One region of the Xanthomonas sp. NCPPB 3174 genome, then DNA from elsewhere that is predicted to be linked to it. Evidence: predicted binding sites of a transcription regulator. Region 1 holds the regulator's gene; the other holds the start of a gene.
What was found. Region 1 encodes FliA, which starts transcription of late flagellar genes. Its sites were predicted from a motif close to TAAAGTTTNNCNNNCNNNGGCCGATAA; they were not measured.
Positions count from the first base shown of each region.

Region 2: the regulator FliA is predicted to act here: its motif matches at 5,044-5,070, upstream of AC1PK7_RS13885 (STAS domain-containing protein).

Region 1 is NZ_CM161517.1:2,544,227-2,551,532, reverse strand. It holds gene AC1PK7_RS11380 (ParA family protein) at 1-337, opposite strand, end outside; gene motD (flagellar motor protein MotD) at 337-1,284, opposite strand; gene AC1PK7_RS11370 (flagellar motor protein) at 1,292-2,032, opposite strand; gene AC1PK7_RS11365 (chemotaxis protein CheA) at 2,456-4,210, opposite strand; gene AC1PK7_RS11360 (protein phosphatase CheZ) at 4,215-4,826, opposite strand; gene cheY (chemotaxis response regulator CheY) at 4,827-5,219, opposite strand; gene AC1PK7_RS11350 (RNA polymerase sigma factor FliA) at 5,239-5,988, opposite strand; gene AC1PK7_RS11345 (MinD/ParA family ATP-binding protein) at 5,985-6,869, opposite strand; gene flhF (flagellar biosynthesis GTPase FlhF) at 6,856-7,306, opposite strand, start outside.
Region 2 is NZ_CM161517.1:3,124,937-3,132,242, forward strand. It holds gene AC1PK7_RS13870 (YwqG family protein) at 1-212, opposite strand, end outside; gene AC1PK7_RS13875 (GNAT family N-acetyltransferase) at 345-887, shown strand; gene mfd (transcription-repair coupling factor) at 1,006-4,686, shown strand; gene AC1PK7_RS13885 (STAS domain-containing protein) at 5,147-5,467, shown strand; gene AC1PK7_RS13890 (chemotaxis protein CheA) at 5,481-7,306, shown strand, end outside.

The sequences.
Region 1 (7,306 bases):
CCATGGCCTGCTGCAGCGCCAGGCCCAGGCCGGGCTGGTTGGCGCTGCGGCGTTCCAGGGTGGCCAGCGCGGTCTGTCCGCAGACGAAGCTCAGGCGCTCGATCGCGGTGTCGCGGGCCAGCGCGGCGAGTTCGCCCGGCGGCGTCCCGAACAGATCCAGCACGCCCGGCGGCTGCGGTTCCTGCGGCACGTCGAAGGCCCGGGTCAGCGAGGCGTGCGGATCGAGATCGAGCATCAGCACGCGGTGCCCGAGCATGGCCAGCCCACGGCCCAGGGCCAGCGTGGTGGTGGTCTTGCCCACGCCACCTTTCTGGTTGGCGATCGCCCAGATGCGCATCAGTTGACTCCTTCAATGGCAGGTACTGCGCGGGACCCAACGGCGCTGCCGGGGGCCGCCGCGGCGGGGGGTGTCGGGGTGGCCGGCGCGGCGCCGGCGCTGAGACGGTCGGGGGCCGACGGCGTCGGATCGTTGCCGTCGCCGGAATCGGCCAGGATCACCAGCACCACGCGGCGGTTGGCGTTGCGGCCGGCCGGGGTGTCGTTGCTGGCGCGCGGGCGGAACTGGCCGTAGCCGATCATCGACAGCCGCGAGGGTTGCAGGCCCTGGTCGGCGAACAGGTGGACCACGCTGGCCGCGCGCGCCGCCGACAGTTCCCAGTTCGACGGGAACTGCAGGGTGGCGATCGGGGTGTTGTCGGTATAGCCCTCCACGCGCACCCCGTTGGGCACGCCGGACAGCACCTGCGCCAGTTCTGCCAGGGTGGCGCGTGCGCTCTGGTCGAGCGCGGCCGAGCCGGAGCCGAACAGGATGTCGCTGTTGATCTCCACTTCGATCCACAGCCCGGCGCGGCGCACGGTGATCAGCTTCTTCTGGATCAGCGGCGCCAGCGCGGCGCCGAGGCGGTCGGCGATGCTGTCGAGCTGGCGTTGCGCGCGGCGCAGCTGCTGCGCGTCGCGCAGGTCGTCGCCGCGCTGCGCGGTGCCGGAGGGCAGGCGATTGGGATCGGGCAGGGTCAGCGCCGGGCTGGACTTGATCGGGGTCGGCCGCTCGCCGCCCTGGCCCTGCAGCGCGTGGTCGCCGACCTGCACCGGGCGCAGGGTCGTCGGGGTGCCGCCGAACGCCGCGCTCATCGCATCGGCCATGACCCGGTACTTGGCTTCGTTGATCGTGGACAGCGCGTACATCACCACGAAGAAGGCGAGCAGCAACGTCATCAGGTCGGCATAGGGGATGGCCCATGCCTCGTGGTTGGCGTGCTCGTCGTGGGAGTGCTTGCGGGCCATTGGCAACTCAATGCAAGAATCCGGCCAGTTTCGATTCGATGTTGCGCGGGTTCTCGCCCTGGGCGATGGCGATCAACCCTTCGATGATCATTTCGCGCTCGCCGCAGCTGTGCTTGATCACGCTCTTGAGCTTGGCGGCCATCGGCAGGAACAGCAGGTTGGCCGAGGCGATGCCGTAGATGGTGGCGGTGAACGCGGCGGCGATGCCGTGGCCGAGCTTGCTCGGGTCGGCCAGGTTCTTCATCACCGCGATCAGCCCCAGCACCGCGCCGATGATGCCCAGGGTCGGCGCGTAGATGCCCATGCCCTCGAACACCTTGGCCGCGGCCAGGTCGCAATGTTCCTGGCCTTCCAGGTCGATCTCCAGCATGTGCCGGATGGCTTCCGGCTCCACGCCGTCCACCAGCATCTGCAGGCCCTTGCGCACGAACGGATCCTGCTGCTGCGGCACCTGGTTCTCCAGCCCGAGCAGGCCCTGGCGGCGGGCGATGTTGCTCCATTCCACGATCTGCTTGAGCAGCGCCTGGCGGTCGCTCGGCGGCGGCCACAGGATCCACTTGGCGATCTGGAACGCACGGCGGAACACCGACGGCGGGGTGTGCACCAGGATCGCGGCGACGGTGCCGACGATCACGATCACGAACGCAGCGGGCGACCACAGCGCCGAAATGCCGGCGCCCTTGAGGATGCTGCCGCCGATGAGCGACAGAATCGCCAACAGCAGGCCGATGAGACTGAGCTTGTCCATGCAGGAGGTATCGGCCAGGGGGCGGGGGACTTGATGGGGCGGGATTCGGGAATCGGGATTTGGGATTGGCAAGAGCGCGAGTGCGTAGGGTTGTCGGTACGTCGTAGGAGCGGCTTCAGCCGCGACGCGCTGACTTGGCGCGTTGCCTATGCACGATCGTTCGGATCGTGTCGGCAGGGAGCCGAGCGCCGGGCGTTATCGCCAAACACCGATTCCGGCTTCACCGCGTCGCGGCTGAAGCCGCTCCTACAGAGGAAAAGGAGGTGCATCGGGAGCCGCTGTTTCGATTCCCGAATCCCGAATCCCGAATCCCAGCCTCACCGCGTCGCGGCTGAAGCCGCTCCTACGGCGGAATCAGGGAAAACGAGGCGCCAGGGAAGCCACCGGTGCGAATCCCCACTCCCGAATCCCCAATCCCGGCCCTCAAGCCTTCAAGCCATCCACATCCAGGATCAGCGCCAGGCGGCCGTCGCCGATGAGGGTGGCGCCGGCGTAGCCGGGCAGGCCGCGCAGGGAGCGCGGCAGCGGCTTGATCACCACTTCCTCGCGGCCGCGGACCTGGTCCACGACCAGGCCCATGCGCGATTCGCCGGCCTGCAGCACCACCACGGTGAGCAGCGGCAGTTGCGGGGCGTCGATGTTGAGCCACTGGCGCAGGTCCACCAGCGGCAGGGTGTGCGATTGCCGGTCGAGCACGGCGCGGCCGTCGAACCAGCCCAGCGAGCGGCGCGGGGCGTGCAGCACTTCCACCACGCGCGCCAGCGGCAGCGCATAGACGGTGTCGCCGGCCTGCACCAGCAGGGTCGGCAGGATCGCCAGGGTCAGCGGCACGCGGATCAGGAAGCGGCTGCCGCGGCCCAGTTCCGACTGGATCTGGATCTGCCCGCTGAGCTCGCGGATGCGCGACTGCACCACGTCCATGCCGACGCCGCGGCCGGAGATGTCGGTGACCTCGGACTTGGTCGAGAAGCCGGGCAGGAACACCAGGTGCAGGCATTCCTCGGTGGTCAGGCGGGCGGCGGCCTCGGGATCGATCAGGCCCTTCTCGCGGGCCTTGGCGCGCAGTCGTTCCGGGTCGATGCCGGCGCCGTCGTCCTGCACCTCGATGCTGACGTAGTCGCCTTCCTGCTGCGCCGACAGGCGCACGTGGCCGCCGCGCGGCTTGCCGGTGGCTTCGCGCAGCGCCGGCGCCTCGATGCCGTGGTCGATCGCGTTGCGCACCAGGTGCACCAGCGGATCGGCCAGCGCCTCGACCAGGTTGCGGTCCAGTTCGGTGTCGGCGCCGATCAGCTCCAGTTCCACTTCCTTGTTGAGCGAGCGGGCAACGTCGCGCGCCACCTTGGGGAAGCGCGAGAACACCTTGCCGACCGGCTGCATGCGCGTGCGCATCACCGCCGACTGCAGGCGCGCGGTGGCGATGTCCAGGCTGCTGACCGCGCGGTCCAGTTCCTCGTCGCGCAGGCGCACGCGCAGGGTCTTGAGGCGGTTGCGCGAGAGCACCAGTTCGCCGATCAGGTTGACGATCGCGTCCAGGCGCTTGGTGTCCACGCGCACGGTGTGCTCGGGCTCGGCGGCCTTGGCCGGGGCGGCTGCGGCCTTGGGCGCGGCGCTGGGCGCACGCGGCGCCGGCTGCAGCGCCTGCGGCGTGGCCGCCGGCGGCGCATCGCCGTGCAACTGGTCCAGCAGCGCCTCGAATTCGTCGTCGCTGATCAGGTCGGCATCGCCCGCGGCGGCCGCGGGCGCCTTGGCGGCGGGTGCCGGCGCGGCGCTCTTGGCCGGCGCCGGCGCCGGCGCGGCGTCGCCGTGCGCGTCGAACTGCGCGATCAGCTCCGCCGGCGCGCGCGGCGGCTCCTGGCCGCTGCCGAAGGCGTCCAGCATCGACTGCAGGTAGTCCAGCGACTGCTGCGCGGCGTCGAAGTGCCGCGCCTGCAGGGTGGCCTGGCCGGCGCGGGCCATGCCCAGGGTTTCCTCCGCGGCGTGGCACAGCTCGACCATGGCGTTGATCGCCAGGAAGCCGGCGCCGCCCTTGAGCGTGTGGAAACCGCGGAACACGGCGTTGAGCTGGCCGCTGTCCTCGGGCGCCTGCTCCAGCGACACCAACTGCTCGCCGAGCCGGTCCAGGATTTCCTGGGCCTCGATGATGAAGTCGGCAGCGATGTCGTCGGGTACGGCGCTCATGGCATTACAGTCCCAATCCGGACAGCAGGTCGTCGGCGTCGTGCTGCGACACGCCGTGGCGGTCCAGGCCGGGCAGGGCCGGGCCGGCCAGGCTGCCGTCGGCCTTCTTGTTTTCTTCCTTCGGCGGCAGACCCAGCGCGCCGAAGCCTTCGTGCACGCGGCGTACGATGCCGGCGACGCGGCGGATGATCTGCCCGGTCAGGTCCTGGAAGCTCTGCGCCAGGGCCATTTCGGTGAGGTTGTGGCGGATCTTGTCGAGGATCTCGCTCTGGTCGCCGCTGAGGCCGCCGGCGGCGAGCTGGTCGGCCAGCGCACGGCATTCCTCGGCCAGGTCCAGGGTGCGGTGGCTGGCCTGTTCGGTCATCTCCACCACGTGGTCCAGGCGCGAGCAGGCGTCGTCCAGCTCGCCGGCTTCGCTGGGCACCACCGGCAGTTCGCCGAGCGCCTGCCCCAGATCGCGCGCGAGCCGGCTAAGGCCCTGCATCATCGGCCGCGTGCGCCAGGCGGCGAGGGTGTCGATCTCCCTGCGCCAGCCGGCCTCGTCGCCATTTTCCAGCGCGTCCAGCGCGCCTTGCAGGCGTTCGATCAGGGCGGTACGTTCGGCGGTGGCTTCCATTTAGGCGGTCGCTCCCAGGCGTTCGAAGATCTTGCCCAGCTTCTCCTGCAGCGTCTGCGCGGTGAACGGCTTGATGATGTAGCCGTTCACGCCGCACTGCGCGGCCTCGATGATCTGCTCGCGCTTGGCCTCGGCGGTGACCATCAGCACCGGCAGGTGCTTGAGCTTGTCGTCGGCGCGGATGTTGCGCAGCAGATCGATGCCGGTCATGCCCGGCATGTTCCAGTCGGTGACCACGAACTCGAACGGCGCCGAGCGCAGCGCGGCCAGGGCGCTGTTGCCGTCTTCGGCCTCGGCGGTATTGGTGAAGCCCAGATCGCCGAGCAGATTCTTGACGATGCGCCGCATCGTCGAGAAATCGTCCACGATCAAAATCCGCATGTTCTTGTTCACCACTGACTCCTAAGGGTTCCTATTCTTCGTCTTCCAGACCGGCATCGGCGACCTCGAACGCCTTCAGGCGTCCGCGCAACCGTACCGTGGCCTGGCCATGGATCTGACACACGCGCGACTCGCTGACCCCGAGCACCGCGCCGATTTCCTTGAGGTTCAATTCCTGCTCGTAGTACAGCGACAGCACCAACTGCTCGCGTTCGGGCAACTGCGCGATGGCCTTGCCCAGCTCGCGGCCGAATTCGCTGCGCTCGAGCATCTGCTGCGGATTGGGTCCGCCCTTGGCGATGGTATCCAGTTCGCCATGGTCCTCGATGCGCGACTCCAGGCTCAGCACCTGGCCGCGGGCGGCATCTTCCATCAAACGCAGGTATTCGGGAAGCGGCATGTCCATCGCCGCGGCCACTTCGTTGGCGGCGGCGGCGCGGCCGGTGCTCTGTTCGATCTTGCGGATCGCCGAGGCGGCGTCGCGGGCGCGGCGGTGCACCGAGCGCGGCACCCAGTCGCCACGGCGGATCTCGTCGATCATCGCGCCGCGGATGCGGATCGAGGCATAGGTCTCGAACGAGGCGCCCTGTTCGGCGTCGTAGCTGCGCGAGGCCTCGATCAGGCCGATCATGCCGGCCTGGATCAGATCGTCGATCTCGACGCTGGCCGGCAGCCGCGCCGCCAGGTGGTGGGCGATGCGCCGGACCAGGTCCGAGTGCTGGGTGATGTAGTCGTTGGCGCTGTTGCGTTGGACGGCGCGGTAGTGGGCGGCGGCGTTCATGCGGCCACCCCGCGCTGGATGATGCGTTCGACGAAGAACTCGACGTTGCCGCGCGGGGCGGTCGGCGCCTGCCAGCGCGCGGTGCGCCGGGCGATCTCGCTGATCGCCTGCGCCGACGGGCTGGACGGGTAGGCCTTGACCACCGGCTGCTGGCGCTGCACCGACAGGCGTAGCCAGTCGTCCTGCGGCACGCAGCCCAGGTAGTTCAGCGACACGTCGCCGAGGAACTTCTCGCAGACCCGGCTGAGCTTGTCGTACAGCAGGCGGCCTTCGTTGAGGTCGCGGACCATGTTGGCGACGATCTGCACCCGGTCCACGCCGCGCTCGCGCGAGAGGACCTTGATCAGGGCGTAGGCGTCGGTGATCGAGGCCGGCTCGTCGCAGACCACCACCACCGCGTCCTGCGCGGCCTGGCAGAAGGTCAGCACGCTGTCGGTGATGCCGGCGGCGGTGTCGACGATCATCACGTCCAGCTCGCGCTGCAACTCGGAGAACACGTTGACCAGGCCCACGTGCTGGGCCGGCGGCAACTCGGCCATGTAGCGGCGGCCGGAGGCGGCGGGCACCACCATCAGCCCGTTGGGCATGTCGATCAGCACCTCTTCCAGGGTGCAGCGCCCGGCGACCAGGTCGGCCACGGTGAACTTGGGGGTCAGCCCCAGCAGCACGTCGACGTTGGCCAGGCCCAGGTCGGCGTCCAGCAGCAGGGTGCGCTTGCCCATGTCGGCCAGCGCCATGGACAGGTTGACCGAGATGTTGGTCTTGCCCACGCCGCCCTTGCCGCCGGTCACGGCGATGGTGCGCACCGGACCCAGCGGTTCGCTGCGCGTCGCCGACAGGGGGAAGGCATTGGTCAGATTGACGTAGTCACGCGACGGCATGGGTCTGCTCCGGAGTACAGGGCTTATCGGCAGCGCGCCGCAAATCTTCAAGGCGCAATACCAGGCTGGCGGCGTTGGCGCGGTGCAGGTCGTCCGGCACACGCTGTCCATCGGTCACCCAGGTGATGGGGAGGCGGTGGTCCACGACCACCGACAAGGCACTGCCGAACCGCCCGGTTTCGTCCAACTTGGTCATGATGACCCCCTGTGGGTCGGCGCCGGCGAACCGGCGCACCACCTCGTCCAGGTCGGAGAAATGGGCGTTGGCGGGGAGTACCAGCAAGGATCGGACCACCCGCGAGGCGCGCAGCCAGTGCAGCTGGGCAGCCAGGGCGCGGTCGCGCTGGCCCATGCCGGCGGTGTCGATCAGCACCAGCTTGTAGTCGGCCAGGCGCTCCAGCAGCTGCTGCAGCGCGGCGTCGCTATCGGCCTCGTGC
Region 2 (7,306 bases), 580 kb from region 1:
CGCGTGGCCTGCAGGCGCGCCTGGTACGGAGCCAATGCCTGCGTCGCCAGTTGCTCCGCATCGGCGGCTGGAGCGGCGGTGGTGGCGGTCGGCGCGTCGTGGTGCTGCACGCGCAGCAGCCATCTGCCACCGCCCACCAGCAGCCCCACCAGCAGCGTGGCCAGGCCCAGCCCGATCGCCGCGGAGACGGCCACGGCATGCGAGGTCTTCATCGTCGTGCATTCCCTTGAACGAAGCGCCACTCTAGCAAGACCACCCCGACGGCACATCGGCAGGACGCTGCGTTCACGGGCGTAAGGTTTTGGTAATGCGAGAATCCAGGCTTCGTCGAGGATCATACGGCCATGGCTACCCGCAACCGCATGCCTCCGTGGCATGAAACCTTCACCCTGCCCAGTGGACGCGAATTGCTGATCCGGCCGATCCGGCCGGAGGACAGCGCGCCGCTGCAGGGTGCCTTCGGCCTGCTCGGGCCGACCGAGATCCGCGAGCGCTTCCTGCATTCGACGCAGGAACTGACCGAGGACATGGCGCAACGCCTCACCCACCCCAATCCGAAGTCGGAACTGATCCTGGTCGCCGCCGAGCCGCTGCCGCCGGGCGAGGCCGTGGTCGGCGCGGTGGCGCGCGCGGCGATCAACCCCGGCACCCGCGAGGCGCAGTACGCGATCCTGGTCAGCAGCTTCGTCTCCGGGCAAGGGTTGGGCCGGCAGCTGATGCGCAAGCTGGTCAAGTGGGCGCGCCGCAAGTACCTGGACCGGCTCTACGGCGACGTGCTCGAACGCAACGTGCCGATGCTGCAACTGGCCGAGTCGCTGGGCTTCCAGCGCATGCCGCATCCGGACAATCCGGACCTGGTGCGGGTGGTGCTGGAACTGGGCAACTGAGTCCCCGCGCACCGAACCACTCTCCGCCATCCCCGCCCGCGCTGCCAACCGGCGCGCCGCGTTTCCCGGGTTGCGCCGCGCCGGTCGCGGCACCCGGCTTTGCTAAACTCCACGGTCCATGCCGCCCCTTCCCTTCCCCGTCCCGCCGCTGCCCAAGTCCGGCCAGCTCCGCGCGCACTGGCGCGCTCCCGCGTCCTCCACTGCCCTGGCCTGGCACATCGCCTGCGCCGCGTCCGCGCACCGCGGGCCGTTGCTGGTGGTCGCCCGCGACAACCAGAGCGCGCATCAGCTCGAAGCCGACCTGCACAGCCTGCTCGGCGACGATCCGGGCCTGCCGGTGGTGCCGTTCCCGGACTGGGAAACCCTGCCCTACGACCAGTTCAGTCCGCACCCTGACATCGTCAGCCAGCGCCTGGCCGCGCTGCACCGGCTGCCGACGCTGACCCAGGGCATCGTGGTGGTGCCGGTGCAGACGCTGATGCAGCGGGTGGCGCCGCTGCGCTACATCGTCGGCGGCAGTTTCGACCTGCGCGTGGGCCAGCGCCTGGACCTGGATGCGGAGAAGCGGCGGCTGGAAAGCGCCGGCTACCGCAACGTGCCGCAGGTGATGGACCCGGGCGATTTCGCCGTGCGCGGCGGCCTGCTCGACGTGTACCCGATGGGCACCGACGCGCCGTTGCGCATCGAACTGCTGGACGAGGACATCGATTCGATCCGCGCCTTCGACCCGGAGTCGCAGCGTTCGCTGGACCATGTGCAGGCGGTGCGCATGCTGCCCGGGCGCGAAGTGCCGATGGACGATGCGAGCGTGGAGCGGGTGTTGACCGCGCTGCGCGAACGTTTCGACGTGGACACCCGGCGCAGTGCGCTGTACCAGGATCTGAAGGCCGGGCTGGCGCCATCGGGCATCGAGTACTACCTGCCGCTGTTCTTCCAGGAGAACCGCAGCAGCAGCGCGCGCGAGGCCACCGCCACCCTGTTCGATTACCTGGGCGAGCACGTGCTGCCGCTGATCGCGCCGGGCGTGGGCGCCGCCGCCGATGCGTTCTGGGCACAGACCCAGGCACGCTACGAGCAACGCCGCCACGACGTGGAGCGCCCGCTGCTGGCGCCGGAAGAGCTGTACCAGGCACCTGACGTGTTGCGCGAACGCCTCAACGGCCTGCCGCGCATCGACGTGTGGGCCGCCGACCATCCACGCATCGACGAGGCGCAGGCGCTGGGCGACCAGCCGCTGCCGCCGCTGCCGGTGGCGGCCAAGGACGCCGCGCCGGGCGCGGCGCTGAAGAGCTTCCTCGATCACTATCCGGGCCGGGTGCTGATCGCCGCCGATTCACCGGGCCGCCGCGAGGCGCTGCTGGAAGTGTTGGCGGCCGCGGAGTTGAAGCCGGAGGTGCTGCCAAATTTTGCTGCCTTCCTCCCTTCTCCCACCGGGAGAAGGTGGCGCGAAGCGCCGGATGAGGGTGCGGCGTCTGCGCGGCTCTCATCGAAGAAGACTGCTTCGTCCGCATCTTCTACAGCAGCGCAGGCAAAACTCCCTGGCGGTCGTACCCTCACCCCAACCCCTCTCTCCCACGGGGACTCCCTGCGGTCGCCAGAGGGAGAGGGGCTTGATGCTGCACGCTTTGCCATTGCCGTGGCGCCGCTCGACGACGGCTTCGCGCTGGAGGAGCCGCGCATCGCGGTGCTGACCGAGCGCCAGTTGTTCCCCGAGCGCGCAAGCCAGCCGCGGCGCAGCCGCCGCGTGGGACGCGAGCCGGAAGCGATCATCCGCGACCTGGGCGAGCTGTCCGAGGGCGCGCCGATCGTGCACGAGGACCATGGCGTCGGCCGCTACCGCGGGCTGATCGTGCTCGATGCCGGCGGCATGCCCGGCGAGTTCCTGGAAATCGAGTACGCCAAGGGCGACCGGCTGTACGTGCCGGTCGCGCAGTTGCACCTGATCAGCCGCTACTCCGGCGCCTCGGCCGAGACCGCGCCGCTGCATTCGCTGGGCGGCGAGCAATGGACCAAGGCCAAGCGCAAGGCCGCCGAGAAGGTGCGCGACGTGGCCGCGGAGCTACTGGAGATCCAGGCGCGTCGCCAGGCTCGCGCCGGATTGGCGCTGCAGGTGGATCGGGCGATGTACGAGCCGTTCGCCGCAGGCTTCCCGTTCGAGGAAACCCCCGACCAGCTGGCCGCGATCGACGCCACCCTGCGCGACCTGGCCAGCAGCCAGCCGATGGACCGCGTGGTGTGCGGCGACGTCGGCTTCGGCAAGACCGAGGTCGCGGTGCGCGCGGCCTTCGCCGCGGCCAGCGCCGGCAAGCAGGTGGCGGTGCTGGTGCCGACCACGCTGCTGGCCGAACAGCACTACCGCAACTTCCGCGACCGCTTCGCCGACTACCCGCTCAAGGTCGAGGTGCTGTCGCGCTTCAAGAGCAGCAAGGAGATCAAGGCCGAACTGGAGAAGGTCGCCGCCGGCAGCATCGACGTGATCGTCGGCACCCATCGCCTGCTGCAGCCGGACGTGAAGTTCAAGGACCTGGGCATGGTCATCGTCGACGAGGAGCAGCGCTTCGGCGTGCGCCAGAAGGAAGCGCTGAAGGCGCTGCGCGCCAACGTGCACCTGCTGACCCTCACCGCCACGCCGATCCCGCGCACCTTGAACATGGCCATGGCCGGCCTGCGCGACCTGTCGATCATCGCCACGCCGCCGCCGAACCGGCTGGCGGTGCAGACCTTCGTCACCCAGTGGGACAACGCGCTGCTGCGCGAGGCCTTCCAGCGCGAACTGGCGCGCGGCGGCCAGCTGTACTTCCTGCACAACGACGTGGAGAGCATCGGCCGCATGCAGCGCGAGCTGAGCGAACTGGTACCCGAAGCGCGCATCGGGATCGCCCACGGGCAGATGCCCGAGCGCGAGCTGGAAAAGGTGATGCTGGATTTCCAGAAGCAGCGCTTCAACGTGCTGCTGTCGACCACGATCATCGAATCGGGCATCGACATCCCCAACGCCAACACCATCGTCATCAACCGCGCCGACCGCTTCGGCCTGGCGCAGTTGCACCAGTTGCGCGGCCGCGTCGGCCGTTCGCATCACCGCGCCTACGCCTATCTGCTGGTACCGGACCGGCGCAGCATCACCCCCGATGCGCAGAAGCGCCTGGATGCCATCGCCTCGATGGACGAGTTGGGCGCCGGCTTTACCCTAGCCACCCACGATCTGGAGATCCGCGGCGCCGGCGAACTGCTGGGCGAGGACCAGAGCGGGCAGATGGCCGAGGTCGGCTTCAGCCTGTACACCGAGCTGCTGGAACGCGCGGTGCGCAGCATCCGCCAGGGCAAGCTGCCGGACCTGGACGCCGGCGAGGAAGTGCGCGGCGCCGAAGTGGAACTGCACGTGCCGGCGTTGATCCCCGACGACTACCTGCCCGACGTGCATACCCGCCTGACCCTGTACAAGCGCATTTCCAGCGCCCGCGACAGCGACGGCCTGCGCGAACTGCAGGTGGAGATGATCGACCGCTTCGGCCTGCTGCCGGATCCGGTGAAGCACCTGTTCGCGATCGCCGAACTGAAGCTGCAGGCCAATGCGCTGGGCATCCGCAAGCTGGAACTGGGCGAACACGGCGGGCGCCTGGTGTTCGAGGCCAAGCCCAACGTGGATCCGATGACCATCATCCAGATGATCCAGAAGCAGCCCAGGCTGTACGCGATGGATGGCCCGGACAAGCTGAAGCTCAAGCTGCCGCTGCCGGAGGCGGCCGACCGTTTCAATGCCGCGCGCGGCCTGCTGACCGCGCTGTCGCCACGCTGAGCGACGCGGGCGATCCTGCCCGCGTCCATCCCCGCGGCGCCGCTGGATGCGCACGCGCACGCCGGCCATCTTTCCCTGTCGCTGAGACGCCATCGCGCATGCGGTGGCGTATGGCACGCGCTCGCATGTGATTGATCGCTTCACCAGTGATCTTCACATGAAGATCACGGCTGCGCATCGACGCCTCGCGTTGACATGTTGACGCCTTCACGCGTCTTGCGATTGGCACGCCGCGTGCAACGACATGGGGACCCACCGCACCGGCGCGGTTATGGGATGCGTATCGTGGCACCGGTCTGAACCGCTCAGGCTCGCGTGCAGCCCGCGAGACAAATGGTTCACGCAGGCTAAATATTTCTAAATATTTCCCGTACGCGCCGATATCGCTGGTACCGCAGCCTGCGCGTGCCCTTCCGGGCGTGCCGCCGGCTCTTCACTCGCCCACTGCCGGAGACCCGCCATGCGCTCGACGCCCCCCGACGAACAGGATCCGCCGCTGCAGCTGATCGTGGACGGCGACATGACCATCCGCCGCGCGGCCGAACTGAAGCCGCTGCTGCTGCCCGCGCTGGAGCATCCCGGCGGGTTGCGCCTGCAGTTGCAGGAGGTGACCGACATCGACGCCACCGGCGTGCAGCTGCTGCTGGCCACCCAGGCGGCACTGCGCGCACTGGGACGCCCATTCCAGCTCGAGGGCTGCAGCACCGCGGTCGGCGATGCGCTGGCCCTGCTCGGCCTGGACGACGCGTTCGAGCGCGTCGGCGACGACACCCTTCACTAATCGGCAGCACGACATGAACATGGATCAATTGCTGCAGACCTTCATCGCCGAGAGCCGCGACCTGCTCGAGGACATGGAGCGCAATCTGTTGGAAGCCGAGCGCGGCGAAGCCGGTCCGGATGCGGTCAACGCGATCTTTCGCGCCGCCCACACCATCAAGGGCTCCGGCGGCCTGTTCGACCTGGCGCAACTGGTCGGCTTCACCCACGTGGTGGAGAGCGTGCTGGACCTGGTGCGCGAGCATGCCGTCGCGCTGGATTCGGAGCTGATCCAACTGATGCTGGCCTGCTGCGACCACATCCGCGCGCTGGTGGAAGCCGCGGCCGGCGGCAAGGCCGACGAAGCCACGCTCACCGCCGACGGCGCGCCGCTGCTGGAACGCCTGCAGACCTACCTGCAACCCGCCGCCACGCCGGCGGCCAAGGCGAGCGCCGCCGCGGCAGCGCCGGCCGCGCCCGCGCACACCGGCTACTGGCGGATCTCGCTGCAGTTGTTCACCGATGCGCTGCGCTTCGGCAACTCGCCGCTGCACCTGATCCGCTGCCTGCGCAGCCTCGGCAGCCTGGAAGCGGTGCGCACCCGCCACGACCGCGTGCCGGCGCTGCCGGACCTGGATCCGGAGGCCTGCTACCTGGGCTTCGACATCCTGCTGCGCAGCGACGCGCAACAGGCCGCGATCGAGGACATCTTCGAATTCGTGCGCGACGACTGCGACCTGCAGGTGCTGGCGGTGGACCCGCAGGGCGACGCCGCCAACCTGGATCTACCGCTGCTGGTGGCCGAGGCCGGCAGCCAGGCCAGTGCCGACGATTTCGCCGGGTTCGACAGTGCCGACGCGCCGGCGGCGGCCGCGCCCGCCTTGGCCAGCACGCCGGCGGCAGCGGCCGCCACCGCCGCAAGCGCCGGCCCGGCCAAGACCGCTGGCGCGCGCGGCGACGGCGGCTCGATCCGCGTCGACGCCGACAAGCTGGACCGCATGATCGACCTGGTCGGCGAGCTGATCATCGCCGTCGCCAGCACCGGCGCCAACGCCCAGCGTACCGGCGATGCGCAACTGCTGGAATCCACCTCGATCCTGGCCGGGCTGGTCGAAGAGGTGCGCGAAAGCGCGCTGCAGCTGCGCATGGTCAAGATCGGCGGCACCTTCAGCCGCTTCCACCGCGTGGTCCACGACGTCGCCCGCGAGCTGGGGAAGGACATCGCGCTGGTGGTCAATGGCGAGGACACCGAGCTGGACAAGTCGGTGGTGGAGAAGATCGCCGATCCGCTGACCCACCTGGTGCGCAACGCCATGGATCACGGCATCGAACCGGCCGAGGTGCGCCAGGCGCGCGGCAAGCCGGTGCGCGGCACGGTGCGGCTCAACGCCTTCCACGATTCCGGCAGCATCGTCATCCAGATCAGCGACGACGGCGGCGGCCTCAACCGCGACCGGATCCTGGCCAAGGCGCTGGAGCGCGGCCTGATCGAACCCGGCCGCCAGCTCTCCGACCGCGAAGTGTTCGCGCTGATCTTCGAGCCGGGCTTCTCCACCGCCGAGAAGGTCACCAACCTGTCCGGCCGCGGGGTCGGCATGGACGTGGTCAAGCGCAACATCGCCGCGCTGCGCGGCAGCGTGGACATCAGCAGCCAGCAGGACGTCGGCACCACCATCTCGGTGCGGCTGCCGCTGACCCTGGCGATCATCAACGGCTTCCAGGTCGGGGTCGGCAAGTCGGTGTTCGTGGTGCCGCTGGACGTGGTCGAGGAATGCGTGGAGTTCGCGCCGAACTACCAGAGCGAGTACATCGACCTGCGCGGCAACGTGCTGCCCTACGTGCGCCTGCGCTCGCTGTTCGC